DNA from 4 places in the Micromonospora sp. DT228 genome. Region 2 is predicted to be linked to each of the others. Evidence: riboswitches for the same ligand, from Rfam matches in the RefSeq annotation. Region 2 holds a riboswitch; each other region holds the start of a gene.
What was found. Region 2 has a riboswitch for cyclic di-AMP ahead of ACLQ29_RS10335 (C39 family peptidase). Riboswitches for the same ligand answer to the same signal wherever they lie in the genome.
Positions count from the first base shown of each region.

Region 1: another riboswitch for cyclic di-AMP. It lies ahead of ACLQ29_RS07005 (NlpC/P60 family protein); the one in region 2 lies ahead of ACLQ29_RS10335 (C39 family peptidase).
Region 3: another riboswitch for cyclic di-AMP. It lies ahead of ACLQ29_RS09330 (coiled-coil domain-containing protein); the one in region 2 lies ahead of ACLQ29_RS10335 (C39 family peptidase).
Region 4: another riboswitch for cyclic di-AMP. It lies ahead of ACLQ29_RS29195 (coiled-coil domain-containing protein); the one in region 2 lies ahead of ACLQ29_RS10335 (C39 family peptidase).

Region 1 is NZ_JBNCKO010000003.1:77,754-85,237, reverse strand. Features, by position in the region: gene ACLQ29_RS07055 (RNA polymerase sigma factor) at 1-398, opposite strand, end outside; partial or broken gene ACLQ29_RS07050 (ABC transporter) at 535-694, shown strand; gene ACLQ29_RS07045 (winged helix-turn-helix transcriptional regulator) at 661-954, opposite strand; gene ACLQ29_RS07040 (NAD(P)H-binding protein) at 1,057-1,284, shown strand; gene ACLQ29_RS07035 (NUDIX hydrolase) at 1,427-1,912, shown strand; gene ACLQ29_RS07030 (hypothetical protein) at 1,961-2,380, opposite strand; gene ACLQ29_RS07025 (hypothetical protein) at 2,659-3,210, shown strand; tRNA gene ACLQ29_RS07020 (tRNA-Gly) at 3,421-3,494, opposite strand; gene ACLQ29_RS07015 (pyridoxamine 5'-phosphate oxidase family protein) at 3,811-4,371, opposite strand; gene dcd (dCTP deaminase) at 4,471-5,049, shown strand; gene ACLQ29_RS07005 (NlpC/P60 family protein) at 5,111-6,097, opposite strand; cyclic di-AMP (ydaO/yuaA leader) riboswitch at 6,165-6,300, opposite strand; gene ACLQ29_RS07000 (N-acetylmuramoyl-L-alanine amidase) at 6,536-7,484, shown strand, end outside.
Region 2 is NZ_JBNCKO010000004.1:179,086-186,569, forward strand. Features, by position in the region: gene ACLQ29_RS10330 (alpha/beta fold hydrolase) at 1-354, opposite strand, end outside; gene ACLQ29_RS10335 (C39 family peptidase) at 488-1,336, opposite strand; cyclic di-AMP (ydaO/yuaA leader) riboswitch at 1,568-1,709, opposite strand; gene ACLQ29_RS10340 (hypothetical protein) at 1,994-2,764, opposite strand; gene ACLQ29_RS10345 (hypothetical protein) at 2,898-3,257, opposite strand; gene ACLQ29_RS10350 (acyltransferase family protein) at 3,350-4,585, opposite strand; gene ACLQ29_RS10355 (glycosyltransferase family 2 protein) at 4,851-6,020, shown strand; gene pseI (pseudaminic acid synthase) at 6,151-7,203, shown strand; gene ACLQ29_RS10365 (hypothetical protein) at 7,299-7,484, opposite strand, start outside.
Region 3 is NZ_JBNCKO010000003.1:548,121-555,604, reverse strand. Features, by position in the region: gene ACLQ29_RS09360 (CsbD family protein) at 162-335, opposite strand; gene ACLQ29_RS09355 (heavy metal translocating P-type ATPase) at 410-2,662, opposite strand; gene ACLQ29_RS09350 (hypothetical protein) at 2,677-3,633, opposite strand; gene ACLQ29_RS09345 (heavy-metal-associated domain-containing protein) at 3,647-3,856, opposite strand; gene ACLQ29_RS09340 (metal-sensitive transcriptional regulator) at 3,952-4,248, shown strand; gene ACLQ29_RS09335 (YibE/F family protein) at 4,453-5,826, shown strand; cyclic di-AMP (ydaO/yuaA leader) riboswitch at 5,993-6,123, shown strand; gene ACLQ29_RS09330 (coiled-coil domain-containing protein) at 6,128-7,147, shown strand; gene ACLQ29_RS09325 (carbonic anhydrase) at 7,212-7,484, opposite strand, start outside.
Region 4 is NZ_JBNCKO010000019.1:25,247-32,730, forward strand. Features, by position in the region: gene ACLQ29_RS29155 (cellulose binding domain-containing protein) at 1-90, shown strand, start outside; gene ACLQ29_RS29160 (hypothetical protein) at 353-751, opposite strand; gene ACLQ29_RS29165 (hypothetical protein) at 893-1,033, opposite strand; gene ACLQ29_RS29170 (STAS domain-containing protein) at 1,582-1,944, shown strand; gene surE (5'/3'-nucleotidase SurE) at 1,964-2,791, opposite strand; gene ACLQ29_RS29180 (1-phosphofructokinase family hexose kinase) at 2,788-3,765, opposite strand; gene ACLQ29_RS29185 (SRPBCC family protein) at 3,954-4,421, shown strand; gene ACLQ29_RS29190 (hypothetical protein) at 4,569-5,060, opposite strand; gene ACLQ29_RS29195 (coiled-coil domain-containing protein) at 5,362-6,429, opposite strand; cyclic di-AMP (ydaO/yuaA leader) riboswitch at 6,435-6,566, opposite strand; gene ACLQ29_RS29200 (cation diffusion facilitator family transporter) at 6,678-7,484, opposite strand, start outside.

The DNA.
Region 1 (7,484 bases), on a different contig from region 2:
GCCAAGATCTTCGTCATCTTCCGTTCGTCATCGAGCCGCGCGACGATGTCGCCGGCCGGGTCCGTGTCCGCCTCCCGCTCCGGTGGCAACCTCCGCAGGGCTGCCCACCACCGCCGGGCCGAGCGCCACTCGGTGCGGGTCGTATTTGTGGCGACCACCAGCAGCCACGGCAACACCAACCCGTCCACCAGGACCGCCGCTTCGCCGCGCCTACGCCACGCGACCAGGAAGGTCGACTGCGTCACGTCCTCGGCGAGCGTCCAGGAGCCGGTAAGCCGGAACACGTGGTTGTAGACCGCACCGGCATACCTGTCGAAGAGCCGGGCGAAGGCGACCTCGTCACCGGCCGCGATTGCCGACCACAGGTCTTGGTCAGACGGTTGTATCTGGCTCGTCACACCTGACTATTGCCGGCCGGGACGAGTCTGTTGCAGTCCCGCGCGAAGTCGACGCGGAACGAGGTGGGACACCGTGTCAGCGGCCGTGGCACCGTCGCGTCAGAGCGGTGACAGACCGGCCGCCGATGGTAGGCGCATGACGAGTTCAGCGATTGCGGTCTCCGGGCTGCGAAAGGCGTACAAGGACCGGGACCGTGCGGATCGCCGGACACGATGCCGCCACCGAGGCCAGGGCCGTACGCGCGGCGATCGGGGTCACCGGTCAGTTCGCGGCCGTGGACGAGCTGCTCACCGGCGTCAGCTCGCACTCCACGTGCGGGGTGACCTCGGCGAAGACGGTGCGCTTGATCAGCCCGTCCCGTTCGAGGGAGCGCAGCGACTGGGTGAGCACCTTTGGGGTGACGCGGCGAAGCGGCACGCGCAGCTCCGAGAACCGGCGAGGCCCCTGCTCAAGACAGCGGATGATGAGCGCCGCCCACTTGTCGCCGAATCGGATCGGATTGAGCGAGGACGGGCACAGCTCGTCGAACATGTCGGCGGGCAGAGGTTGCCTCATCGCCAAAGAATGACCGGTATCCCGGTGGTAACCACGACCCTCGATAGCGTCGGCGAACCGGCCGGGCGCACGGGCTCCGGCCTCTAATGAGAGGCGTAACTCATGAGGATCGTGGTCTTCGGCGCGGGCGGCCGGGCCGGACGGCGGACCGTCGCCGAGGCGCGTCGGCGCGGCCACCAGATCACCGCCGTGGTGCGCGACCCCGCAGGCCACGGTGACCTGACCGATGTGCAGCTGGTGGCCGGCGACGTCACCGACGCCGTGAGCATCGCGCAGGCGGCGGCCGGGCACGACGCCGCCATCAGCGATCCTGCCATCGTCGGGGAATGAGACACATCGAGGACGAGCGATCGGCCGGCTGTCATCGTGAAACTCGGGTTGAGTCACGGCGGCGGTGTCGCCCGCTGGCTCAGATGCCAGGATCGGGCACGTGCCGGGCGCGCACCGCGCGGCTCATCGATTGGATGGCCAGATGAGGATTCCACCGATCGCGTTCAGGCTTCTCTATCGCCTGCGTGGGCTGTACTGGCGGATCGCCAAGCCGACCACCCACGGCGTGCAAGCGCTGATCATTCACCCGGTCGACGCTCACCGAGTCCTCCTCGTCCAACACAGCTACGGCGACCAATCCCTGTGGAGCCTGCCCGGAGGCGGATACAGGCCAGCCCGAGAAACCCCGGAACAGGCGGCCAGGCGTGAGTGCGTCGAGGAGCTGGGCATCACGTTGGACTCGTCAGCCCTTGTGCTCGAGGAACACGCGACCAGCAGCGGGGGCAAACAGGGCTACCTGAAGGTCGTCCGCCTGCACGCGCTCTCCGAGGAGATCAACCCCAACGGGGAGATCTCCCAGGCCCGGTGGGTAGCCGCCGACCTTACGGACCTACCCACCGATTCGGCGGTCTCCAAGCGGGTCTACTCGGCCCTGAAAACGCATGCGGTCCGACCCCTGGCAACCTGAAACCAGCCGCCCTGGCCTGGCTGCGCAGCCGTTCGCCTTCCAGCCCCGCTATCGCTGTGCGCCGAGTCGAGGCACGGGGTGGCGGCTGCGCCACGCCTCCGCCCCGCTTCGCAGCCGACTCCAGTGCCGCCGCAGCCACCATGCGTAGACCAGCGCCAGCACGACACCGCCGCCGAGGATAAGGATTCCGGGGAGCGGGCCCGGTTCGTCGCCCGACAGATAGGCGCTGCCGATCGGGTCGGCCCGGTCGTAGATCACGTCGACCTCTTCGCCGACGCTCGGCTCGTTCCAGGGAGGACGGCTGATCCAGGCGGTGACCGCCTCCCCGCTTCGGGTGGTGAAGCTGACCGACACCCACCACTTTCGGCCGTGCAGCTCGCGCACTGTCCCGACCGTCCGCTCGCCCCGTTCCACCATGTCGTTCCGGTGGTGCAGGTCGCCGAGGCCGCAGAACAGGAGGGCCATCACCAGCAGTCCGCCGAAGAGAACGCCAAGGGTCGGGTGCCGGAGCCAGTAGCCGGGACGCCATCGGCCGCGGGGTTCCTGCTGGATCGGGCCAACCGACTGTTCGGGTGTCCATGGTCGCGTCTGTCGTACGCGTCGGCGGTACCGCTTGACCACGCCGCCTCCCGGTGGACGTCGCCCTGGTTCGGTTGTTCCCGCCCACGGTAGGCGGCGGCGCAAAGCCTTCGCCTGGTCTACGGGCTGGTTGCTCCCGATGACCGAGGCTGAGGGCAGGCGGCCTGGTGCGGATCGGATTGTTCGGCACCGGTCACTGGGCGATCGAGACGCACGGGAAGGCTTCGGCCACGCGCCGCGAGATCTTGGACAGTTTCCGTTGCACCCTTGCCCGGTTCAACCACGACCTGACCGTCGACTGGCTCTACCCGCACGATGCCGGGCTCCCGTACATCTCCGACTGCTACCCGCTCAACCTGCACGGCGAAACTGCCCACTTCTGCCCCTACACGGATTTCCACGTCCAGTCGGCGTCAGGTGAAAAGGTTACGGATTGGGGGCCGTCTCCCTATCCGTCCGCACACAGCATGCTGGTCAGCGGCGCAGACCGCGCGCTTCTGGCGGGCTGGGGCTCCGAGTACGACGTCGTGACGCTGCTGCGCATCGGCCGAGACGGCGTGCGCCGCATCGGCGGGCAGTGCCGCATCGCGCTGCCCGATGGCATCGAAGCACAACGCCTCCGCTACACCTGCCGGGGCGGCGACCTGCACGCCTTCAGCCGAGGCACCTGGTACCGCACCAACATCGACGAGCTACAGGCTGTTGCGCTGAATTCATAGCGGGCGCAGAGCGCTCCCAAGGACTGCAGCGTCGAGAACCGCGCGCAAGCTCGATCACCCTGATCGATTAGGGATCTTGCCGAGTGGCAGTTAACGGAGAGGGACAGGAGAAGGGACTAATGGCACACCACTTGGCACGCCGCGCGATCCCTGACCGTGGAACATCGAAGGCCCTGACCGGGACTCACGTCCTGGCCAGGGCCTTCGCGTTGGAGCGGGTGACGGGAATCGAACCCGCACTGTCAGCTTGGGAAGCTGATGTTCTGCCATTGAACTACACCCGCAAGCGGCACCACTGTACCCGAGTCGTCGAACCTGTGCACCCAGGCACCCCCGGCCGCCGCTCGGCTCGGGTTGAGCCACTCGGGGTCCTGGAAGTCGGGGCGTCGGAGCGGCCGGAACACCGCGTTGTCACTGAAACGGAGTCGATCATGCCGGGCCACCGGGCCACCGGGCCACCGGGCCACCGGGCCACCGGGCCACCGGGCCACCGGGCCACCGGGCCACCGGGCCGCCGGGCCACCGGGCCACCGGCGGGGCGTACGTGCGGTGCCGGCTCCGTCAGCGCGGGAGCCGGCACCGGGTGTCTCTGGGCCGTGGTCAGGCGGCTGTGCACTGGACGTCACGGCTGCGGCGGCTCGGACGGGCCTGCGGCACGGTGAGCGGCGCGGCAGCCACCGCCGAGGGGGCCCGCGGGTCGAGCCAGACCCGAACGGCCGGCCGGGCCGGGGCGAGGCCCGGGATGCCCGCGATGTGCTGCTCGCGGCGCGTCAGCATCGCCACGTCGACGGTGAACTCGAACAGTTGCCAGTCGGCCTGTGGCTCCGCGCGGGCGCCCTGCGCCAACCGGGCGACTCGCGCCGGATCGGTCACCGGGCGGGCACGCCCCGCCACGTACGCCTCGTCGTCGCTCTCCTCCGGGGGGAACGAGTGCAGCGCGTAGCGGCCGTCGCGTTCGAGGTCACGGCGCTTCGGGGAGTCGATGATGAAGCAGAACAGACCCTCGTCGGTGATGACCGGGGAGACCGGATGGACCCGGGGCCCGCCGTCGGCACGGACCGTGGCCAGGTAGCCGAAGCCCGGACCGTACTGCTGGAGGAGAACGCGGATCCCGTCGGCGAGTCGGGGCTCGTCGGCGGCGAATTCGGACCAGGAAGCCATGCGAGCATTCTATCGAACAAATGTACGAGTAGCGACCTCGACGCGCTGGTCACCGGCACCGAATCCGGTGGGTTTTCGGGCCGCCGCTATGGTGGTCCGATGCTGCTCTCCGACCGCGACCTGGTCTCCGAGATCAAGGCCGGCACGCTGGGCCTGGAGCCGTTCGAGCCCACCCTGGTCCAACCCTCAAGCATCGACGTACGGCTGGACCGGCTGTTCCGGGTCTTCAACAACCACCTTTACACACACATCGACCCAGCGATGCAGCAGGACGACCTGACGTCGGCGGTCGAGGTGCCCGACGGGGAGCCGTTCGTGCTGCACCCCGGGGAGTTCGTGCTCGCCTCGACGCTTGAGGTCATCTCGCTCGGTGACCAGCTCGCCGGCCGGCTGGAGGGCAAGAGTTCACTGGGGCGGCTCGGGCTGCTCACGCACTCCACCGCCGGCTTCATCGACCCCGGTTTCTCCGGGCACGTCACGCTCGAACTCTCGAACGTGGCGAACCTGCCCATCACTCTCTGGCCGGGCATGAAGATCGGGCAGCTCTGCATCTTCCGGCTCTCCTCGCCGGCCGAGCACCCGTACGGCTCGGCGGTCTACGGCTCGCGCTACCAGGGGCAGCGGGGGCCGACGCCGAGCCGCGCCTGGCAGCACTGGCGCACCTGGCCCACCCGCTGACCCGATGACGACGAGGGCCCGCCGCGACGAATCGCGACGGGCCCCTCGGTCAGCACCTCGATCAGCCTGGACGGCCGTAGCTGTGGACCTGACCGTCGTCGGCCCTCTTCATCTTGACCGGTTCGCCGGCCTGCGAGGCGTGCACCACCCAGCCGCCACCGACGTACATGCCGACGTGGTGGATGTCGCTGTAGTAGAAGACCAGGTCGCCGGGGCGCAGGTCGGCCTTGCTGACGTTCTTGGTGACGCGGCTCTGGGCGGCGGCGTTGTGCGGCAGTGACACCCCGGCCTTCGCCCAGGCGGCGAGCATGAGCCCGGAGCAGTCGTACGAGTTCGGACCCTCGGCACCCCAGACGTAGGGCTTGCCGATCTGCGCGCAGGCGAACTTGACCGCGGTGCCGGCGGCGCCACCGGGGTAGCTGCCGGGGCAGGGCGCGGGGCGCAACGGACCGCCGCCACCGCTGCCGTACACCTTGAGGCGCAGCTTCTGCAGTTTGTCGATCTCCTCGTTGATCTGCCTCTTCTTCGCCGCCAGCTGGGCCTCGGTACGGGTCAGCTGGGCCACCATCTCGTCGAGCGGCGCCTTCTGCCCGGCCAACTCGTCGCGCAGGTCGGCCACCTCGCGGACGTCCTCCTGCTGGTTGTGCGCGAAGCGGTCGAGCAGTTCGAGCTGACCGACCACCTCACTGGGTGACCGGCTGCCCAGCACCGCGTTGACGGTCAGCACGTTCTCACCCTTGTACGCGCGCACGGCCAGGGCGCTGACCTTGTCCATCGCGGCGTCGACCTGGCGCTCCAGCGGGGCGATCCGGGCGGCCAGCGCCTGGGCCTGCCTGCGCTTGGCGGCTAGGTCGATCCGGGTGGCGTTGTGCTGTTCGATGATCGGTTCGAGTTTGTTCCAGTCGGCGTCGATCTGGCGCTCGATCTCGGCGACGGACGGGTCGGCGTGGGCCGCCGTGGCGCTGCCGGTCAGAACGACGGCGACGCCGGCCAGGGCGGCGAGCGCGGTGGTGAAGCGGGACCAGCGTGGGCGCGGCGCGATCGACATCGGGCCGGCTGTTGCCGACCGCTCGGACGACGGCCGCGGGGCATGGAGTGCCACCGGGGTTCCGTACTCCTTCTTCCTGACCGCCTACCGGGTTAGCTGACGGGTTCGGGCGGGAAGTGGGCGCCCTACCGCAGTGGCTGCGGATTCACCCCGGGGGACATGGGTCCCCGGTTCGTTCGGAAACGACTCGGCGGTGCCGGTCCGTTACCGCCCGGGCTGGACGGAGCTGCTATCGGGCCGACGAATGACCAGAGTAGAGACGCTTGTTACCGTTCCGCAACCCGTGCGGCCGTGACACTCCGTACCGATCCGAGAGGATGACCGATCCGTACGTGAAGATTTATTTCCTGGCAGGTCGACACATGGAAAGGTATTGACGCGGACTCCCGGCCGGCGCGAGGGTGGCGTCATCCACACCCGCGAAATCTAGGGGGTTCGATGCACCATCCAACCCTGCTGCCCGGCCGGCGTGCACTGCTCGCCGCCGCCGTGCTCGCCGCCGCGACCGCGGTCGGAGCACCCGCCCACGCCGCCGCGCCCACTGTCGACCGCCAGCAGCGGTACGCCGCCGCTGCCGCCGAGTACGGCGTACCGACCGACGTGCTGCTCGGCGTCTCCTACCTGGAGTCCCGCTGGGACAGCAACGCCGGCACACCCAGCACCAGCGGCGGTTACGGCCCCATGCACCTGACCGACGCCCGACACGTGACCGCTCTGCCCGTGCGCGGCCACCACGGCACCGGCACCGAGGACCCGCGCGGCGACGACTCCCGTACCGCGCTGGCACCCGTGCCCCGGACGGCCGAGGACCCGGCGCCACCCGCCACCGCGTCGCAGACCGTGGATGCCGCCGCCGCGCTGACCGGCGCGACCCCCGACGCGCTGCGCACCGACGCCGACGTCAACATCCGGGGCGGGGCCGCGCTCCTGGCCTCGTACCAGCGGGAGTTGGGCGCCCCGGTCGGTGCCGGCACCGACCCGGCCACCTGGTACGGCGCGGTGGCCCGCTACGCCGGCGCGGACAGCGCGGACGCCGCGGCGGCCTTCGCCGACGAGGTCTTCACCACCATCGGCGCCGGCGCGTCGCGGGTGGCCGACGACGGCCAGCGGATCACGCTGCCGGCCCGCGCGCTCCGCCCGCAGCGCTCCGGGCCGGACCGGCTGGGTCTGCGCCGGCTCGACCGCCCGGACGGTCTGGAATGCCCCCGCACCATCTCCTGCGAGTGGATCCCGGCGCCCTACGCGGCGTTCGGCGACGGTGACTACGGCAACCACGACCTGTCCGACCGCCCCGCCCGGCAGAAGATCGAGTACATCGTCATCCACGACACCGAAGGGAGCTGGGCGACCACCCTGCGACTCGTCCAGGATCCGACGTACGTGAGCT
Region 2 (7,484 bases):
GACGGGTGACCAGAGCGCCTTGATCCCCAACCCGACCACCGCGTCCACAGGCATCCCGGCGTCGCGCGCGGCCAACGCGAGGCCGACCACGCCACCCAGCGAGTGCCCGAGCACGACGAGCCGGTCGTCGGGGGCGAGGGCCGGCGCGATCCGCCCGGCGAAACCGGCGAAGGAGTACGACGGCAGCGGCGGCGTCCAACCGTGGCCGGCGAGGTCCGGCGCCAGCCACCGGCCGGGCCAGTGTCGTTCCAGGTGCGGCGCCCAGGGCAACCACACGTCACCGGTCGCCCCCATGCCGTGCAACAGCAGCAGGACCGGCCGTCGACCGGTGTGACCACCCGATTCATCCACCACGGCCGCAGTCTCCCACGGTTCACCGACAGGGACGAGAGTCGTCGACGGGGGCGTGCCCCGGACCGGCGGGACAGACGCCGCGGGCGCCGGCCCCTCGTGAGGGACGGCGCCCGTGGCGGTCAGCGTGCCTGGGTCAGGCGGAGTAGCCCCGGCTGGCGATCCAGTTGGCCAGGTCGATTGTGGTGATCCAGTACGACGGGTCGGACGGGTTCGCCGAGTCGGCGATGCGTACCGTGCGGCCGTTGTCCTTGTAACCCACGACGGCGATGTAGTGCCCGCCGCCGTAGGAGTGCCAGCTGCCGTCGGTGTCGGTGGCGTCCCCGACGACGTTGGCGACCACGCCCCGGCCGTCGGTGATGGCCTTGACGACGTCGGCCTGGAGGCGGTCCATCTGGGCCCGGCTGGGCGCACCGGCGAACATCCGGGTCCGGTACGGGGAGCCCTTCACCTCGGCGTTGAGCACCCTCGTGGTGTCCTCGGCCGAGTTGGTGCCCATCTCGGTGGTGCCCAGTTCGGCACCGAGTTCCTCCTGGGTACGGTCGATCCCGGTGGCGCTGAGCGCGTTACGGGTGGCCGCCGGACCGCAGTTGTAGTAGGTGTTCTGCGCCTCGTACTCGTAGTCGAGCACCTTTGTCGCGGGCGGCTTCGGCCGCTCCGGCTTCCGGGTCAGGTCCGGGTTGCTGCTGGCCTTGGCGGCGGGCGCGGCGGCGCTGGTGGCCGGGGCGGCGCTTGTCGGCGCGGCGCTGGCCGACGGGGAGGCGTCTCGCACCTCGCCACGGGAGGCGGCGACGTCGCTGCGCATCTCGGCGACAGTGGTCGCGGTGCGCTGGCCGGCCGGCGCGTCGTCGGTGGTGGCGAGCAGGGTGCCGGTGGTGGTGGCGATCACGAGGGCCGCGGCGGAGGCGGCGGCGATCTGGTACGGGCGCTGGGTGGCGAAGCGGCGGAGCTGACGCTGCATGGTGTGCTTCACGGGGTCCTCCACGGATCGGGGGGAGAGCGGCACACCGGGGCCGGACGGGTATCCGGGCAGGGGCCAGCGCGCGGACGATGGTCCGCGGATGGTGAACCGCTCAGGGGAACACCCGGCGTGGCCGGGCGGTTGGGCGATGACCCGGGGGTCAGCTCACCGTCACGTGACTGATGAGCGGGGGCACCGCTGCGCCGTGGAGGCGAGGGAACAGCCGAGGGGTGGAGAGATGCTGCACGAGGATGGAACTCCTTCCGAGACCGCCTACCGGGTTAGCTGACGGATTCGGGCGGGAAGATCGCCCTACCGCGGGCCGTGGCTCGCGGATTCACCCCGGACTTACTGATGGGTCCCCGGTTCGTTCATCACGATTGAGCGGGTCGGCGCGGCGTCGCCTCTTGCGATCGGTTACCGCACCGGACGGGACGACACTACTGGCCCGTTCACACCCTGCCAAGCCAGGTTCACCTGCGTAAACCCGGATCGGCGCAGCAATTTCTGCGCGTCTGGCCGATGACGTGACTCGATGGGACAAGCGGTTACGGTGACGCCTACGGGCGACAACCGGACAGGTCGCCAAAAGTGCGGCCACAATCCCGGGAACAATCGAGCCGATCGTGCCGGACGCCCGATTTCGGAATGCGGTGAGCGGGCTCACATAACGGATCGAGCTCAACCCGCACGGGCGGGACGCCAGCGTGTCACGACGGCGGGGCGGGTCGAGCCGCGCACCAGCCGGCGGGCCGGTGCCCGGCTCGGCCGCAGCCGGGCCGCTGCCAAACCCGCCTCCTCGGCAAGAGCCCGCGCCGACTCGGCGGCCAGTTCGGCGGCCCGCCACGCGGCCCGCTCCGCGTCGGCGGCGGCCTGGTGGTCGACCCGTCGCGCGTCCCGGATCGCCCGGCTGAGCAGCGCTTCCTGCTCGACCGGGTGCCGCCGGGGATCCCAGCCGTGCCGCCGCCCGAACACGTCGCTGAGCTGCGCCATGCTCAGGTCGCCCCGCCAGTACGCCGCCGTCGCCGCACGGTGTAGGTAGCGCTCCCGGGCGGCGTACTCGGCGGGGGTGCGGGGGGTGCCCGGAGTGGGCAGCGCCCCGGATCCCGCGAAGCGACGCGCCGCGGCGTCCGCCTCGGCGTACCGCGCCCAGGCACGTTCCGCCTGCTCCTGACTGATCAGCCAGGCATCGCGCCGCCGCTGGGCCGTCCTGGCCGCGCCCGCCGCGGCGACGGCCACCTCCTCGGCGTACCGGCGCCTGTCGACGATCTCGGCAGCGGCCACCTCGCGGGCGGTCGGCACGGCCGGCGACGGGTCACCGATGGGCCGGTCCCGTTCGGGCCTGGCGACCAGCACGGCGAGCACGCCCAGCGCCAGGAGGAACAGAGCCGACCAGATGGCGGCGGCCTGCGGTACCTCGGTTACGAACTGGTAGAAGACGGCGGTCTCCATGGTCGGCACCTCGCGGAGGAAGCAGAGCGATGAGGGCCCCGCGAGCCACCTGACCACGGGCGGGCCAGGGGTCGGCGGGGTGCGGAGCTGGTCTGTCGACAGGGCGCGGCGACGGGACGCTTGTCCCGTTGGCTCAGCGCCCGGGTGGGCCCCGGGGCGCCCGGCTGCGGGAGCCGTCGACGAGGGGCAGCCGGTCGGACGCCGCCGCACGCACCGGCAGCGCACCGGTCACGACGGCGCCCTGGCCGCCGGGGAGCGCCGGTTGCGCGTCGACCGACCAGGCCGGGAAGGCCTCCCCGGCGACACCCGCACTCGGCGCGGTGCCCACGGTCGGCGCGGTGCCCAGGCTCGACGCGGCGGCCGGGCTCGACGCGGCGGCCGAGGCCGGGCCGGCGCCGAGCGCCAGGGCCGCGACGACGGCGAGGCTGGTCAGCACCCGGGTCGCCCAGCGCGCCACCCACCACAGGGGACAGGTGAACGCGACCGGAAGCACGTCCCCACGCTACCGTCGGGCCGACCTGGGCGCATCGACCACGGGCGTGTCGACGCGCGCCGCGCCGAGCCCGCTGACCAGGGCGGATGGCGTCAGCGCGTGTCCGCGTACGTTGATCGACTGTCGGTCTGGTCGGGCCCGCCGGCCTCGGTGCGGGTCCCCACGCCGGTCTCGGGGGCGTCGTTGCCGGCGGCCCGGGTGCCGGCCGTGCGTTGTCCGGGGACGGACGCCGATCGGGCCGGGCGGCGCGGTGCGAGCCGGCGCATCATCGGGGTTTCGACGTAGCGATGCAGCAGCCCGGCGAGCAGCAGTGTCACCAGCAGGAAACCGAGCACCACGACCGGGCCACGCCAGCCCTCGAAGCCCGTCCCCCAGTCGCCGGTGAAGCGCAGCACGCTCGTCATCACCAACACGTGGACCAGGTAGAAGGCGAAGGAGACCTCGCCGAGCCAGACCAGCGGGCGGGACCGCCACGGCGACCGCTGGTCCCGCACGTCCGCGTCCGCGGCGGCGGTGATCACCAGCAGGTACGCGACCGCGAGCAGCGTGGTCCACAGCTCCGCGGGAATCCACTGCGTGGCAGCCGCCCAGGTGCCCACGAAGATGACGCTGGCCCAGGTCAGCCCCGGACCGCGCCAGAGTCCCCGGCGCATCAACTCGGCCGCCACCGCGCCCAGCCAGAACTCCAGCGACCGGACCGGCGGGAAGATCTGGGTGAACCACCACCGGCTCACCTCCGGCACCAGGTGCTGGGCCGGCCAGAGCGCGAGGATCAGCAGGGGCAACGCGACGACAAGCGCCACCAGCAGCTTCGGCCGGGCCCGGCGCAGCAGCGGCAGCACCAGCGGCAGACAGAGGTAGAAGAAGAACTCACAGGACAGCGACCAGCTCACCGTGTTGAGGCTGTAGAACCAGCCCGGCCGGGGATCCCAGGCCTGCAACAGCAACACGTTCTCCAACGCGGCCGCCGGCAGGACCGGGTCGGCGAACCACCAGGCGACAAGCAACGTCGCCCCGAACAGCACCAGGTGGTTGGGGTAGATCTTGGCAATCCGCCGCCGCCAGAAGGTACGCCGGGAGTCGCCGACCCGGGCCGACCAGACCAGCACGAACCCGCTGAGGATGAAGAAGAACTGCACCCCGGACAGGCCGAGGCCGAACAGCTTGTCGACAACGGCCTTGTAGTCCGGCTCGGCGATGATCCGCATGGTGCCCGCGTGGAACCCGAAGACCAGCAGCGCGGCGATCCAGCGCAGCCCGGTCAGCGAGGGCAGCCGGGGCGGTGCGGGGGCGGGCCGGGCGGTTGACGGCGCGGCGGCGCTCGTCATGAGCGGATACCGAGGCTTGGCAGGGTCACCAGCACGTTCGTATCCTCCTCGGCACGGCGTGGACGGCCCGGCGGCGACGCCCGCGACGGCCCGGCGGGGCCGCACCCGGGGCACCCTACCGGGTGAACCGGACGAGTCCCACCGGTCCCGGGCGTGGTGGGGCAGGCGGCGTTAACCTGCCGCTGGGCGGGAGTTCAGCGACTCCACCATCGGCGGCCACGTGCGGTTCCGGGGCCGGCCACCCGGGTCGTCGAAGGTGGCGGGCGTGGTCAATGAGCCGACGCACGCACCGCTGCTGAGCATCGTCGTGCCCGTGTACGGCGTCGAGGCGTACCTGTACCAGTGCCTCGAGTCGATCCGGGCCGACATCCCGGCCGGTGAATCGGACGCGGTCGAGTTGATCGCCGTCGACGACGCCTCCCCGGACGGCTGCGGCGAGATGCTCCGCTCGTACGCCGCCGGCCACGACCGGGTCCGCGTCGTGCACCTGAGCAGCAACGTGGGTCTGGGTCTGGCCCGCAACGCCGGGCTCGACGTGGCCACCGGCCGGTACGTCTGGTTCATCGACAGCGACGACTGGGTGCCGCCCGGCACGATCGCTGCGGTGCTGGACCGCCTTCGCCAGCACCAGCCCGACGTGCTGATGCTGGACCACCTGCGGGTGCACGAGGACGGCCGGCGGGAGGTCGACGCGAGCAGTCATCTGCTGCGCGGGATTGCCGACGTGACCCGCCTCGACGACCAGCCGCACCTGCTGCGGGTGCAGCACACCGCCTGGAACAAGGTGGTCCGCAGGGACTTCCTGGACCAGTTGGAACTGCGGTTCTTCCCCGGCTGGTACGAGGACATCCCGTTCAGCCACCCGCTGCTGATCGGCGCGGAGAAGATCTCCGTGCTGGACCGGGTCTGCTACCTGTACCGGCAGGGCCGGCACGGCGCGATCACCTCCACCCGCAGTGGCCGGCACTTCGACGCGTTCGCCCAGTACGAGCGCCTGTTGGACTGGGTCGCCCGCAGGCACCCCGACGAGCGGTTGCGGGCCGAGCTGTTCCAACTGATGATCAGCCACTACCTGGTGGTGGTGGGCAACGACGACCGGCTGCACCCGCACCTGCGGCGGGACTTCTTCCGCCGGGCCGCCGCGCACTACCGCCGGTACCTGCCCACCGGCGGCTATCCGCTGCCCACCGGGGTGACCGGGCTCAAGCACCGCCTCGTCGGGCGCGGTGACTGGCTGGCGTACTCGGCGCTGCGCCAGGCGCACCGGGTCGCCGGTCGTCTGCGCCGCGGCGCCCCGGCGGGTGGCGTCGGCACCGCGGCCAGCCCGGTGAACGCCGACGAGGACCCGGGGCGAGGGGCGGACGTCGCGACGACGCGGGGCGGCGGGATCACGACGGATCGGCGCGACGCGCTGGCCGGGAGTCGCCTGCCGTGACCACCGCACACCACGCCGGGAGCCGGATCGACTCCCGGCGCACCGGTTTTCCAGGTCGTCCGCCCGCCGGGTGGGCGACGACAGCAGCACCACCGCACGCGGGTGCGGGCATACCTGAGCAGAGGTCGGAATGACGGCGACAGTCAAGATCGGACCGCACCTGGTCGGTGCCGGGGAGCGACCGTTCGTGGTGGCCGAGATGTCCGGGAACCACAACGGCGATCTGAACCGGGCGCTGGCCATCGTCGACGCGGTGGCCGAGAGCGGGGCGCACGCGCTGAAGCTCCAGACCTACCGGCCCGACACGATCACGATCGACGTCGACACCCCGGCGTTCCGGATCTCCACGGGGCACGAGTTGTGGGGCGGGGAGAACCTGTACCGCCTCTACGAGCGGGCGCACACCCCGTACGAGTGGCACGCGCCGATCTTCGAGCGGGCCCGCGAGCGTGGGCTGACCGTCTTCTCGTCACCGTTCGACGCGACCGCCGTGGAGCTGCTGGAGTCGCTGGACGCGCCGGCGTACAAGATCGCTTCTTCGGAGCTTGTCGACCTGCCGCTGATCCGGCTCGTGGCCAGCACCGGCAAGCCGATGGTGATCTCCACGGGGATGGCGACGGTCGCCGAGATCGACGCCGCGGTACGCACCGCCCGGGACGCGGGCGCGGCGGGCATCGTCCTGCTGGCCTGCACCGCGTCCTACCCCGCGCCGCCGGCCGACAGCAACCTGCGCCGGCTGCCGGTGCTGGCGGGCGCGTTCGACGTGCCGGTCGGGCTCTCCGACCACACGCCCGGCATCGGGGTGGCGGTCGCCTCGGTGGCGCTCGGCGCCTGCTTCATCGAGAAGCACGTCACCCTGGACCGGGCCGATGGCGGCGTGGACTCGGACTTCTCGCTGAATCCGACCGAGCTGACGGCGCTTGTCGCCGAGTCCGGCCGGGCGTACGAGGCGCTGGGTGGCACCGCGATCGGCCCGACCCCGGCCGAGCGGGAGGGACTGCGGTTCCGCCGCTCGCTCTTCGTGGTCGAGGACGTGCGCGCCGGTGACGAGGTGTCCGCGCAGAACGTGCGCTCGATCCGGCCGGCCGGCGGCCTGCCCCCCGTGGAGATCGACCGGGTGCTGGGCCGCACCTTCACCACCGACGTCTCCCGCGGCACTCCCCTGAGCTGGGATCTGATCTGACGGTGCGGTTGGCCGGGTTGACCCGGAGGTGATGGGCCGCTGGGCCTATGCAGCAGGGAAACTCAGCCTCGGTGTGAGGCTGGGGTTGCCTGGGTCTAGCCAACCTTGGGCGGTTTCCTGGCTGGAGGCTTGCGCCCGGCGGGGGTTGGCCTGGGTGGCGGAGGAGGGACGAACTGCACGTGCTCGGGCATCAGGAACAGGGAGCGTCGGGCTATCGCGTCGCCCTTGTCGTCGAGCTGGTAGCAGTCGATCCAGCACCAACCGTCGTAGGTGCTCCAGTC
Region 3 (7,484 bases), on a different contig from region 2:
GGCCCTCGCACATGCAAAGAGAAGTTAGCAGGTGTGCCGACGCGGCGATACGGGCCGAGGTCGGAATCAGGGGGTTCTCAGGGTCACGGCACGGGGCCGGACACACAGACACGCCGGGCCGGTGAATGATCACCGGCCCGGCGCGCGGGTTACGTCGTACGTCAGCTCTTGAAGGCGTCCTTGATCTTCTCGCCGGCCTGCTTGAGCTTGGCTGTGGACTGGTCAGCGCGACCCTCGGCCTCGAGCTGCTCGTTGTCGGTGGCCCGACCGGCGCCTTCCTTCAGCTTGCCGGTCGCGTCCTCGGTGGCGTTGTTGATCTTATCGTCGAATCCCATTGCCAACCTCCATTGCAAGCGTCGCTACGCCACCACCAGTACCCCCGCCGTCGCCGGTCCAACCATTACCGCCGTCACAGTCTGCGATCGGCCGCGGCCGGACGGAACCGGCGCAGCCGCAGGCTGTTGGCCACCACGAAGACCGAGGAGAACGCCATCGTGGCGCCGGCGATCATCGGGTTGAGCAGCCCGGCGGCGGCCAACGGCAGGGCCGCCACGTTGTAACCGAACGCCCAGAACAGGTTGCCCCGGATGATGCCGAGCGTGCGCCGGGACAACCGGATGGCGTCCACCGCGGCGTCCAGGTCACCCCGGACGAGGGTGAGATCGGACGCCTCGATCGCCACGTCGGTGCCGGTGCCCATGGCCAATCCCAGGTCGGCCTGGGCCAGCGCCGGGGCGTCGTTGACCCCGTCACCGACCATCGCCACCGACCGCCCCTGCGCCTGGAGCCGCTTGACCACGTCGACCTTGCCGGCCGGCAGCACCTCGGCGATCACCTCGTCGATGCCCACCTCGGCGGCGATCGCACGGGCCACCGTGGCGTTGTCCCCGGTGAGCAGGACCGGGGTGAGCCCCAGCGCCCGCAGCCGGGCCACCGCCGCCCGGCTGGTCGGCCGGACCACGTCGGCGACCGCGAGCACACCCCGGACCCGCCCGTCCCAGGCCGCGACGATCGCCGTACGGCCGGCGGCCTCCGCGTCGCGGACGGCCCACTCGACCTCCGGCGGTACGTCGATCTCCCGCTCACGCAGCAGCCGGACCCGACCGACGAGCACGACCCTTCCGTCGACGGCGCCGGTCACGCCCAGCCCTTCGAGGTTGCCGAAGCCCGTCACCGGGGGCAGCGACCCCGCCTCGGCGGCGCCCGCCGCGACCGCGCGGGCGATCGGGTGCTCGGAGGCGGCCTCCACCGCCCCCGCGAGCCGGAGCAGCTCGCCCCGATCCGTGCCGCTCGTCGGCACCACGTCCACCAGGGTCATCCGGCCGGTTGTCACGGTGCCCGTCTTGTCCAGCACGACGGTGTCCACCCGGCGGGTCGACTCCAGCGCCTCCGGCCCCTTGATCAGCACACCGAGTTGCGCTCCCCGGCCGGTGCCGACGAGCAGCGCGGTCGGGGTGGCCAGGCCGAGCGCGCAGGGGCAGGCGATGATCAGCACGGCGACGGCGGCGGTGAACGCGGCGGTCGGGCCGGCCCCGGTGCCGAGCCACCAGCCGAGCGTGCCGACGGCGAGGGCGATGACGATCGGCACGAAGACACCGGAGATCCGGTCCGCGAGCCGCTGGACGGCGGCCTTGCCGCTCTGCGCCTGCTCGACCAGGTCGGCCATGCGGGCGAGTTGGGTGTCCGCGCCGACCCGGGTGGCGCTGACGATCAGCCGTCCGCCCGCGTTGATTGTCGCGCCGACCACGCCGTCGCCCGGGCCGACCTCGACCGGCACCGACTCACCGGTGAGCATGCTGGCGTCGACGGCGGACGTGCCCTCGTCGACCACCCCGTCGGTGGCGATCTTCTCTCCGGGGCGCACCACGAACCGGTCACCGACGGCGAGCCGATCCACCGGGATCAGGGTCTCCACCCCGTCGCGCAGCACCGCCACCTCCTTGGCGCCGAGGTCGAGCAGGGCGCGCAGGGCCGCGCCGGCGGTCCGCTTGGATCGGGCCTCGAAGTAGCGGCCGGCCAGGATGAACACCGTCACCCCGGCGGCCGCCTCCAGGTAGATGTTGCCGGCCCCGTCGGTGCGGGTGATGTCGAAGCGGAACGGGTGCGTCATTCCGGGCATGCCGGCGTCACCGAGGAAGAGCGCCCAGAGCGACCAGCCGAACGCGGCCAGGGTGCCGAGCGAGACCAGCGTGTCCATCGTCGCGGCGCCGTGCCGCAGGTTGGTCCAGGCGGCCCGGTGGAACGGCAGCCCACCCCAGACCACCACCGGGGCGGCCAGGGTCAGCGACAGCCACTGCCAGTAGTCGAACTGCCAGGCCGGGACCATGGCCAGCAGGACCACAGGCACGCTGAGCACCACCGAGACCCAGAGCCGGGTACGCGGGCCGCGCAGCGGGTCGGTCGGCTCCTCGACCGGCCGCGGCGTCGGCAGCGCCGCCGTGTACCCGGTCTTGCGCACGGTCTCGATCAGGTCGTCCGGCGTGACGCCGTCGGCGTACCGGACGGTGGCCTTCTCGGTGGCGTAGTTGACGGCGGCGCGCACGCCGTCCATCCGGTTGAGCTTCTTCTCGATCCGGGCGGCGCAGGCGGCGCAGGTCATCCCGCCGATCGCCAACTCGATCCGGTTGGGCGCCTCGGGCAGCGGTCTGCTGGTGGTGGTCATGGTGTGGGATCCCGTCAGTTGTGCCCGTGCCCGGGGGTGCCGTGGTCGGCGCCGCCGCTGGGCGCGGGGCCGCTCGGTGCGGGTTCGCTCGGGTCGTTTCCGGTCGGCGGGGTGCCGGCGACGACCGTGAAGTCGGCGGTGTGCACCGTCCCGCCGTGCTGGAAGTCGAGGTAGAGCCGGTAGGAGCCGGTCGAGGGCACCTCGGCGAGGAAGCTGACGGCCGGACCGGGCCGGGTCCGCCCGTCGCCCGGCGTCCCGTCCGGATGCACGTGCAGGTACGCGAGGTCGCCCCGGCGCAGTGCCACCAGGTGCCCGTATGCGCCCAGGTAGGGCTCCAGGTCGGTGACCGGCCGGCCGTCCCGGCTGACGGTGAAGGTGAGCGGGGTGGTGCGGCCGGGCTGCGGCGAGCCGGTCAGGGTGACCGTGTAGCCGTCGACGGTGGTGCTGGTCGCCGGGGCGGGCAGCGGCCGGTCGGTCAGCTCACCGGGGACCGTCACGTCCACGCCGAGCGTCAGCGGCTCACCCCCGGTCGGGGTGAAGTCGGCGAACGCCCGCCACTGCCCGGAGCCGGCCAGCGGCGTGCCGACCCGCCAGGTGCCGTCCGCCGCCAGGTCGGGGTGCACGTGCCGGAAACCGGAGAGGTCCCGGCGGACCACGATCAGGTGCATCCGCTTGTCGTGCGCCACGTCGTACCGGGTCACCGGTTGGCCGTCCGGACCGGTGATCCGGAAGGCGAACTCGTCGGCCGGGGCGTCGACCGGGGCGAGGGTGTAGCCGCGGTCGGAGACGAGCAGCCCACCGGGAATCCGGTCGGCCGCCTCGCCGTGCCCTTCCGTCGCCGGGTCGGCGTGGCGGTCGTGCCGGCCCTCGGCCACCGGGGCGCGATCGACCACCCGGCCGACCCCGTACGTCGCGCCGAAGATCGCCGCGAGGCCGACAGCGAACCCGGCCACTCTCGTCACGGTACGCATGTCGGCCCCCCGCTCACGCGTCGACGAGTTCGTAGCCGGCCTCGTCGACGGCGGCCCGGACGACCTGCACGTCGAGCGGCTGCTCGCTGCTCACGGCGACCTGCCCGGTCGCGAGGTCGACCTGGACGTCACGCACGCCCGCGATGGCGCCGACCTCGGCGCTGACCGCGCTGACGCAGTGCCCGCAGGTCATGCCCTGCACCTGGAACGTCGTGTTGACCATCGGATCGTCTCCTTCTGCGTACCGGTACCCGGTGGGGGTATCACCATCGAAGTGCACCGTATCATACCCCCGGGGGGTAGGCTATCCTGGTCGGCATGAGCGCACCCACCCCGATCCGCGGGTACACCGCCAGCAAGGACCAGCTGCTCGCGCGGCTCCGCCGAGTCGAGGGGCAGGTCCGCGGCATCGAGAAGATGGTCGACGACGACCGCTACTGCATCGACGTGCTCACCCAGATCTCCGCGATCCAGGCCGCGCTCGACAAGGTGGCGCTGGGGCTGCTCGACGGGCACGCCCGGCACTGCATGCACGAGGGTGCGGCCGAGGGACGGGCCGACGAGATGGCCACCGAGATGATGGCGGCGGTCGGCCGGCTGATGAAGCGCGGCTGACGACACGGGGCTGACGACACGCCCGGGGTGCCGGCACCGCGGCGAGGGGTCGGTTTCCGGGCAACCAGGGCCGGGCACTGACCGTCCGTGATCGCGTGGTCGTCGGTTCGCGATCCACCGCGCCCCGCGCCGCCTTTCGGTGACGACACTGAACCGCGCGGCCCGCCGACACGTATCCCGCACCGGATCGTTGGGAGTCTCGACTTGGGTTCCGACCACGCCCGTCCCGCTCCGTCCGCCCCGCCCCGGGTGCGACGGATCCTCGTCATGACCGTGGTGCCCCTCTTCGTCGCCACAGTGGTCGCCGCGGCGCTGCTCTGGCCGCGCGGAGGAGCACCGCAGACCGACGGCGGAGCGGACGTGCCGCGCTACGCCGGCACGGTGACAAGGGTGGTGACCGAACCGTGCCCGCCGCTGCCGTCGAGCCCGGAGGGCACACCCAGGGTCGGCAACGGGCCCTGCGGCACCGTCGACGTCCGGGTGGACGACGGACCGGCCGCCGGCCAACAGGTGAGCACACCGGTGCCCGACGGCCCGGGCGCGCCACGGGTCGACGTCGGCGACGAGGTCATCCTTGTCGAGTTGACCGACCCGACCGATCCCACGGTCAGCAACTGGAACATCGCCGAGCACCAGCGCGGCACCCCACTTGTGTGGTTGGCGGTGGTCTTCGCCGCCGCGATCGTCGCGTTCGGCCGGTGGCGGGGGCTGGCCGCGCTCGCCGGGTTGGCGGCCAGCTTCGCCATCCTGCTCACCTTCGTGCTGCCGGGAATCGGCGCCGGCCGATCACCTCTCCTGGTGGCGGTGGTCGGCGCCGCCCTGATCATGTTCGTGGTGCTCTATCTGACCCACGGCGTCACCGCGCAGACCTCGGTCGCGGTGCTCGGCACCCTGGGCAGCCTGGTGCTGACCGGCGCGCTCGCCACCATCGCCACCGGGGCAACGCACCTCACCGGCTTCGGCAGCGAGGATGCGACGACACTGTCGATGTTCCAGGGTGACGTGGACCTGCACGGCCTGCTGCTCGCCGGGATCATCATCGGGTCGCTCGGGGTGCTCGACGACGTGACGGTCACCCAGGCGGCTACCGTCACCGAGCTGGCGAACGCCAATCCCGGGCTGACCCGCCGGCAGCTCTACCGTGCGGCGACACGTGTCGGCCGGGCGCACATCGCCTCCACCGTCAACACGATCGTGCTGGCGTACGCGGGCGCGTCGCTGCCCCTGCTGCTCCTGCTCACCGCCGACGCGCGGCCGATCGGGCAGCTCCTCACCAGCGAGTTCCTCGCGCAGGAGATCGTCCGCAGCGCGGTCGCGACACTCGGGCTGATCGCCGCCGTGCCACTGACCACCGGGCTGGCCGCGGTCGTGACCGCGGCCGGGCGCGCCGACACCACGCGGTCCGTCGATGCCACCCGGTCGCGCCCCCAGGCGGACGGCCGGGCGGAGGCACTGGCCGCCCTCAACGCGCCGCGATCGCGGCGACCCGACGAGCCGGACCAGACGCGGACCCGGCCCCCATCCACCGCCACCGACGGGTGGCCGGAGTCGAACAGGAGCACGGATACGGCATGGTGACACTCCTCAGCGTGACCAGATCGGGTCCCCCACCTGAGAACCGCGTCACTGGTTACCCAACGCTATGGCGAAATGACACTTTTGGTCGGCATCCAGGCGTAGCTCACCCAGTCGACTCTCGGGTAACCTCGCTGCCGGTTACCGATGAAGGCGCGAAGCGGCGCCTGCGGTGCCACCGCCCAATCGCCAACCGGCGAGCCGGGGACCCAGGTGTGTGGGGTGAATCCGCGTCAGCGGTAGGGGCCACTTCCGTCCCGAACCCGTCAGCTAACCCGGTCGGCGGTCGACGGAAGGGAACATTGTGACGGCACCCCTACGCCGCTGGATGACACCCGTGGTGGCCGTGATCGCCGCACTGACCGTGCTCGCCGGGCCCCTCCCGGCCCACGCCGCCCCGACGACCCCCACGCCGTCCGGGCACGAGGAGGACGGCGAGCCCCAGCTACTCAACGACGTCATCGAGCAGGCCAACCGCGACTACTCCGCCGCCAAGTCCAAACTGGACAAGTCGAAGAAGCGGCAGCTCGAGTTGGCGCTGGAGGTGGACCGGGCCAAGGCCGACCTGGACGCGCTGGCGCCACAGGTCGGGGAGATCGCCGCCCAGTCGTACCGGACCGGTCGGATCGGTGCGCTGGCGATGCTGCTCGAAAGTGACGCTCCGGACACGTTCGTCCAACGTGCCGCGATGCTCGACGAGATCAACATGGTGAACGAGAACAAGCTCGCCGAGGTCAACGCGGTGAAGTCCCGTGCCGAGCAGGCCAAGCTGCTCCTCGACACCGAGGTCCGCGAGCAGCAGAAGCAGACCGCAGTGATGGCCAAGCGGAAGACCGAGGCCGACAGGGCGCTCTCCCTGGTCGGCGGCAAGGGCTTCACCGGCGGTCTGGTGGACGCCACCTCGAAGGTCGCCAAGATCGGGCCGGGCCGCACCGCCGACGGTGACTGGAAGGCGCAGTCCTGCAGCGAGAACGACCCGACCACGTCCGGCTGCATCACGCCGCGCACGTTGCACGCGTACAAGGAGGTCAAGGCGGCCGGCTTCAACCGGTTCGTCGGCTGTTACCGGTCCGGCGGGCCGTGGGAGCACCCGAAGGGCCGCGCCTGCGACTGGTCGCTGCAGAAGAGCGGCTTCGCCCCGTGGCACAACAACGACACCCGGATGTACGGCAACAACGTCGCCGCCTTCCTCATCCGTAACGCCGACCGGCTCGGCATCTACTACGTGATCTGGAACCGGCAGATCTGGTTCCCGGCGAGCGGCTGGAAGTCGTACAGCGGGCCGTCGAACCACACCGACCACGTACACATGTCGCTGCTCTGACCCACCAGATCCTTCGTCGAGGGCCGCTCCGCATCAAGCGGGGCGGCCCTCGACGTGTCAGCCCCTAGGCGGCCGTGGCCGGGTCGGCCGACCCGGTCGGTACGTCGAGCGACGCGAAGCCGGCCGGCACGGCCGCCACCGGGCGTACGACTCCGGCGGCGAGGCGGTACGACACGCCCACCACCGCGCACCGCCCCTGCGCCACCTCGTCGGCCAGCACGGGCGACTGCCGGAGCAGCGTCTCGACGGTCTGCGCGATGTGGATGTCGACGATGCCGTCGATGTCGTGCACACCCTCGGCCTCGGCCCGACGCAGACTGGGCAGCACGGCGTCGAC
Region 4 (7,484 bases), on a different contig from region 2:
GGTGCCGGGGCCACCACCACTGCCGGCTTCCTCGGCTCGTGGACCGGCAGCAACGCGCCGCCGGCCACCATCACCTGCCTGAGTCGCTGACCTGGTGATCCGGGCCGGATCACCACCCGAACACCGGTCCGTCGGGCTGCCTGAGGGGTCCGGCACCCGGCGGACCGGTCCCCCCTCGCCCCGCCCGGCCCCTCGCCCCGCCCGACAACGTCGATCATAGAGCCGTGGTGGGGGGAGAAAGGTGCTTGCGCCTTTTGTCTCCCACCACAACTCCATGATCGACACGTGAGACGCGAACGACGCAGGGCCGCACTCGATCGAGGTCGAATGCGGCCCTGCGTCGTTCGGGCGGTCAGACCGCCGGAGAGTTGGGCCGGTCCACGTCGACGAACTCCACGTCGTCGAGGGCGTGGTCGTCCCGGCTGCCGGCGGCCCGCGCGGCGGAGCCGACGGCCCAGCCGACGGCGGCGCCGACAAGCGCGGCGCCGATCAGCAGGGTCCAGGGCAGCGCCGGCTGCCGGCCGGCGAGCGCGTCGAGAGCCAGCGAGGCGCGACGTCGCGCCTCCTCGGCGGCGGAGCCCACCAGGTCACCCGCGCCGTCGGCGAGGTCGCCGCTGTTGCGACGGGCCGAGCGGGCGGTGTCCCGCACGCTGTCTCCGGCCGAGTTGACGGCGGAGAGCAGGTGCTCCCAGGCATGGTCCGCAATCCGCTCCGGTTTGCTGCGGCGGTCCAGCACGTTGGTTCCGAACATCGTGGTTACCTCCTCGGGTGCCGAAGCCGCCGGCCACTTCGGACTTCGGCGTCTGTTCAGCGCGTCACGGTTCGCCTACCCCGCCAGTGCCCAGGGCCGCCCGGGCGCAAACCCGGCCGGCTCCGTCGCGCCGCCGGGAGCTCAGCGCACCCCCACCACGGCGACGCCGCGAGCGAAGTCGTCGTCATCGTCGTCATCGTCGTCCCCACCGCCGAAACCGCAGGCCAGTACGAGAGCGAGCAGAACGCCGACGCCGGCCAGACCGGCAAGTCGCTTGATCATCGAAGGTCCTCTCCGTTGCGGGGGGTCTCCCGGCCCGATGCTAGGGCCTGTGTCAAAGCTCCTGGCCGGCCTGCGGCGGGCCCAGACGACGACCGGCCGCGTTGGAGATTCGTCCGGATACAACACCGGTATCCGGACGAATCTCCGCCTTGCCGGATCGCCGCCTGGACTCCGCCTCGGCTCGACCGAAGGCTTTGACACAGGCCCTGGGTGGCGCCGGCAACGGGGGACCGGGTCTGGCGGGTGTCCGCAGGCGACACGCCGGTGGCGCGGGGCGGGCCGTCGGTCGGGGTCGGTTGTCGGGCGCGTCGGGCCCAGGCCGCTACCCTGGTTCGCGGCGCTCGGTCCGGACCGGTCGTCGGAGGTCAAATAACAAAAAGTCTTGAGCAATCAGATACTCAAAAGTACGGATATGGGTGCCTTTGTGGGGTCGGATCCGTGAATTGCTCATCCCGAGGGGTGGCGACCGAGGCCGTCAGAGGAATACTCTCGGTCGCGGCCCGCGTACTGATGAGGCGCCCGGGGGACGGGCGGGTGGAGGTGCTCGCGTGAGCCTGTCGATCGTGAAGTCGGTTTTGTCCGGTGGAGTCGTGGAGATCGCCCCGCGGGGCGAGATCGACGTCGACACAGCGTACGAGGTGCGCGAGGCGATCGCGGAGGTGCTGGCCAAGGGCCGGCCGCTCCGCATCGAGCTGAATATGAGGCTTGTCACCTTCATCGACTCCGTGGGCATCAGCGCCATGGTTGCCGGCTTCCAGACGGCCGAGGTCAGCGACGTCAAGCTGGTGGTCACCGAGCCGAGCCGGTTCGTGCACCGGCAGCTCTGGGTGACCGGCCTGCTCGGCCTGTTCGGCGCCCCGGAGCCCTACTTCGCCGGCGCTGCCACCCCCGAGGTGCTGCCCGGCGCCTGAGCGCCACCAGGCAGCATGGTCAGGGCTGGTCGTCCAGTCCGGTCAGGTCGATGTCCGTCGCCTCGGTGACTGCTCGGATGGCCGTCACCGACGCGTACCCGGCGGCCAGCAACGCCACGTCCGTGCCGGGCTGCGCGGCCTGCCCCGGCTCCTCGAGTGACGTACGGACGAAGCCGTGGCCGGACTCGGCCACCGTCATCTGCACCTGACCGAAGCTGGCAAGCGTGCCGTGTCGCACCCCGCGCAGCCGCCCGTGCGGCAGGTCCGGGGCGTTCACGTTGAGTACGCTCTCCATCGGCCCGGAGGTCAACCGGGGGAGCAGGTCCAGGGCGACCCGCGCGGCGGTGCTCCAGTGCCGTTCGGCGTCGCGTACCCGGGCGGCGGCGTCCACCGCGGCGCCACCGCTGGCTGCCGTCGCCTCACCGGCGGAGAGCACGTCGAGGGAGACCGCCATCGCCCGGCAACCGTTCGTGGCGGCGGTGAACGCGGCACCCACAGTCCCGGAGTGCAGCACGGCCCGGCCCGCGTTGGCACCCCGGTTGATGCCAGAGAGCACCACCGACGGCGGTGGGCCGAACGCGCCGTGCAACGCGATCAGGGTGATGAAACCGGGGGAGCCCCCCACCCCGTACGCCGGCACTCCCGGCAGGTCCGGCAGCGGGTGCTCGTTCACGACGACCCGCCCGTCGCGCTCCACGGCGCTCATCGCGGCGCTGGTGCCGCTCGCCTCCTCCAGCGGCGCGGCGACCACCACGTCCATACCCCGCTGTGCCGCCGCCCAGGCCAGTGCCTGGATGCCGGGTGCGGCGATCCCGTCGTCGTTGGTGATCAGCACCCGCAACGTCATCGTTCGACCACCCGGTCGGCCAACTCGTCCGGGGTGGTCCGTTCCTGTGGCCGGCTGTCCGCCGGCACCAGCCGGACCCGGTCGACCAGGCCGGTGATCGAGTCCAGTCGTCCGGTGCCCAGGCCGTGCCGGGTCACGTTCATCGCGCCGGCGGCCGCGCCGGTGCGGATGGCGGTCCGGATGTCCCCGCCGCGGGCCACGACGGCGGCCACCCCGGCGGTCATCGAATCGCCCGCGCCACGCGGATCGGCGGCCTCCAACCGGGGCATCTCGACCTCGAACAGCTCCCCGTCGATGAGCGCCAGCGCCGGCTGGTCGGCCCGGCTCACCACCACCGTCTCCGCGCCGGCGGCGTGCAGGTCGTACATGGCCCGGGTCAGCTCCAGGCTGTCGTCGCTGCGGGCGCGGCCGTCGCGGATCAGCTCCTCGTGGCTCACCTTGAGGAAGAACACGCCGCTCTGCAGCACCGCGCCGAGGTGGTCGCCGGAGAGGTCGACCACCACCCGGCCGCCGTTGGCGGCGAGGTCGGCGGCGAAGCGCCGGTACAGGTCGGCCGGGACCAGCCACGGCTCGTTCGGCCCACTGAGGATGCTCACCGCGGCCCGGAGGCCCTCGCCGAGAGCCAGGTTGTACAGCTCGTCCAGCTCGTGCCGGCTCAACGGCTGCCCGGGCACGTCGGCGATCTCCTGCCGCGAGCCGTCCCGGCGGTCGTGCACGTACCCGCCGCTAGCGGAGTCGCGGACCACCACCTTGAGGTCCACGCCCTCGCTGACCAGGAGCGGCTCCAGCACCTGGCCGATCTCGCCGCCGAGAGCCGCGCAGAGCACCACGTCCACACCCAGCGACATCGCCATCCGGGCCTGCCAGACACCCTGCCCGCCGGGGTGCAGATGCAGCTCGGGGTGGTCGTTCGGCTGGTCCACGGTGACCGTGAGCTGCGGGGTGGGCGCGAAGACCATCACGTGCCCGCTCATCCGTCGTCGCCGCTCATGCTGCCGCCCTTCCACCCGGTCGGATGATTCCTCACTAACCGACCCTAATGCGACAACTGGCGATGCGACATCTCATCGGCCGGGGTTCGTCCTGGCATCGGCGGCCGTCGGGCGTTGCCAGCCGGACATCGGTACGGGACGATCGTGCGACAAGCGACGGTGGGAGACGTGTGCTCAGCAGCGATACCTTCAGCTACACCGTCCAGGCCCGGTGCTCGCAGGCCGAGGCCGCGGCGATGCTCAGTGACCTGACCCGACAGGGCGAGCTGCATCCGCTCATCGTCCGGGTCCGCCAACTGCCGCCCCGACCCGGCGCCCGGGCCAGCTACACGATCAACGACAGACTGGTGGCCGGCCCACTGCGCTTCCGGACCACGTACCACGCGGACGTGCTGATCAGCGAGCCCGACGAGATCGTCATGGTGGCCCGCCAGTGGCCCGCCACCACGGTACGCAACCACACCCGACTGCGCGCCGAGCCCGACGGCCTGGTCCGGATCGACGTCGAGATCACCCTGACCGCGCCGACGCCGCTGTTCCGGTACGCGTTTCGCCAGGCGCGAGCCGCTCACCTGGCGCTCGCCGCCCGCCTCGGCCCAGCCCTCGACCGCACCGGCGACGCACCACCCCCGGCCTGAGCGCCCGCCCGCGCCCGCCGCCCGGGTGTGAAGCGAGAAGATCGCGCCGATCTTGCAGTTTCGGTCGTCGACATGGGTTGTTATACCCCTTATGTCGGGGCAGGAAGTGCAAGATCGCGGAGCGGGGATGGGGGTTACGGGGTGCGGTTACGGGGTGGGGGTGCGGGCGGGCTGGGCGACGGGGCGTCGGCCCCACGGCTTGTACGTGGACAGCACCGTCGCGATGATCATCAGGCTCGTCGACACCGCGGGTGCGATCACCAGGTCGACGCGGTCCCGGGCGGGGAGGGCGGCGCCCACCGCACCGGCGTGCCGCAGATTCGGCGTGAGCAGGAACAGCACCAGCCCGAGCATCACCGTGGTGAGCACGAGCTTGGCCAGCACCCAGCGATAGCGCCACAGGCCCCACGGGGTGAGCAGCGCGCTGGCGACCCCGATCAGCCAGACCACAACGCTCAGCGGCGCGAACAGCAGCGTGCCGACCAGCGCCGTGACCGGGTAGACCACCGCCGGGTCGGCGCCACGCTGCACGGCGACGCCGAGGGTGAGGAGCACCAGGTCGGCGCCGAGCCAGCCGAGCGACGTGACCAGGTGCAGGGTGAGGAGTCCCTTGCGGGCGGTGGGAGAAATCCGACGCATACCGCGATGCTGCCCGCCGACCCGGGCCGGGTCGTCCGACCGCCGACGACATCAGGGGTACGCCCGGCAACGTAGCCCGCCCGGCGATGTAGCCCGCCCGGCGATGTAGCCCGCCCGGCGATGTAGCCCGCCCGGCGACGTAGCCGGCCCGGCAACGTAGCCCGCCCGGGCGACGACGTCACCCGACGCCACGATCAACACGACGCCGCCGACTCCGGGGTAACCCGTGGTCCGAATACCCCGGAGTCGACGATGGCGAGTGGATCAACCCCGGCTCGGGCCGGGTCACCCGTCGGCTGGGTCAGTAGACCGACAGGTGCACGTGGTTTGTGTGGTCGGTGGACGGGGTGCCACCCGCGCCGCTGTACGACTTCCACCCGCTGCTGGGCAGCCAGATCTGCCGGTACCAGATCACGTACAGCACGGCGAGCTGGTCGGCGTTGCGGATGAAGTACGCGGCCAGGTTGTTGCCGTACGTCTTGTCGCCGCCGGTGGCGTTGCCGCCGAAGCCGCTCGTCTGCGCGGCGAAGTCGCAGGCCCGGCCCTTGGGGTGTTCACCGGAGCCGCTGGGACGGTGACAGGAGACGTACCTGGTGAAGCCCGCGGCCTTGGCCTGGTTGAGCGCGTGCAGGGTGCGCGGGGTGATGCAGCCGTTGGCGGGTGTGGGGTCGTTGACGCTGCACGACTCGGATGGCCACGAGCCGTCGGAGTTGCGCGGCGCGGCCTTCGCGTTGACGCTGGAGGTGCCCCGGTTGGAGCCGGTGTCGGCGGTGGTCCGCGGCTTGGGGGTGTTGGCCACGGTCAGGGCCCGTTCGGCCTGGTCCTTGCGCTTGGCCATCACCGTGACCTGCTTGCGTTGTTCGACGATCTCGCCGTTCAGGGCGGCCCGGGTACGACTGGCCTGGTCCTTGGTGGCGAGCAGGTCGCGCAGCACCCGGTCCTCGTTGGCGGCCACCGCGTCCAGCGCGGCGGCCCGGTCCATGAAGCCCTCCGGGCTGCTGCTGTTGAGCAGCGCCGACACCACGCCGAGCCGCCCGGTGCGGTACGCCACGCCGGCGATCTGGCCGACCTTGCCGTCGCGCTGGGCAAGCTCGACCTCGATCTCCTTGAGCTGGGTGGCGAGCTGCTGCTGCCGCTTGACGGAGGTGTCCAGAGCGCGTTTCGCGTCCAGGTAGCCCTTGCTGGCGGCCTCGAGTTGGGCGCGTAGCGAGGGGGTGCCGCCCTCCTCGTCGGAGTCGGGTGCGGCGGCGGCCCGCTGGCCGGTCGGGGGAGCGGCCGAGGCGGTGCCGGCCGGGAGCGCGACGCCGAGGGCGAACATCGCGACGATCAGGGCCGCCAGTCGGGCGGCGGGTGGTCGTGCTGGTGCCACTGCGCATGTCCTTCCGTCAGCCGCCGACCGGGTTAGCTGACGGGTTCGGGACGGAAGATCCCTACCGCTGACGCGGATGCACCCCAGGAACGTGGTTCCCCGGTTCGCCCGGTTGGGCGATTAGGCGGCGACCGTCACCGGCGCCTGGAGGGCGCCGCCTGGTGGAGGCCGGGACCGAGCCTACCGGTGCCGGTGGGGCTGCTGCAGCCGATGTGACAGACGGTGCGTGCGTCGTCACGAGAAAGCTGTCACCACTCGATCGAGCCGCAGGCGCCGGGGGCGGCGCCGGGCTCGATCTGCAACGTCGCGTGTTCGATCCGGAAGTCGTCGTGCAGAGCGGTACGCGCCGCGGTGAGCACCGTGCCGACCTCCGCGCCGGGTGCCATGGTCAGGTGCGCCGAGGCCACCTCCATGCCCGAGGTGAGCGTCCAGACGTGCAGGTCGTGCACCTCGACCACCCCGGGGACCGCGGCCAACCGGTCGTGCACGGCGGTCACCTGGAGGTGTTCCGGGGCGGCCTGCACCAGGATCCGGACGGCGGCGCGGGCCAGCCGCCAGGTGCGCGGCAGAATGAACGCGCCGATGGCGACCGCGACGAGTGGGTCGGCCCACCACCAGTCGGTGACGGTGATGAGCAGCGCCGCGCCGATGACGCCGAGCGAGCCGAGCAGGTCGCCGAGCACCTCCAGGTAGGCCCCCTGCAGGTTGATGCTCTCCCGGGCTCCGGCGCGGAGCAGGGCGAAGGCGGCGATGTTCGCGAGCAGGCCGAGCACGGCCACCGCGAGCATCGGGCCGGCGACGACCTGGTGCGGGTCGCCGAAGCGGCGGATCGCCTCGATCACCACGTAGATCGCGACGCCGGAGAGCAGGACGGCGTTGGCGAGCGCGGCGAGCACCTCGAGTCGGTAGAGCCCGAAGGTGCGCTGCGGGTCGGTGGTGGCCCGCCGGGTCGCGGTGATCGCGGCGAGCGCCATCCCGATGCCGAGCACGTCGGTGAACATGTGCCCGGCGTCGGAGAGCAGGGCGAGTGAGCCGGTGCGCAGGGCGGCCACCGC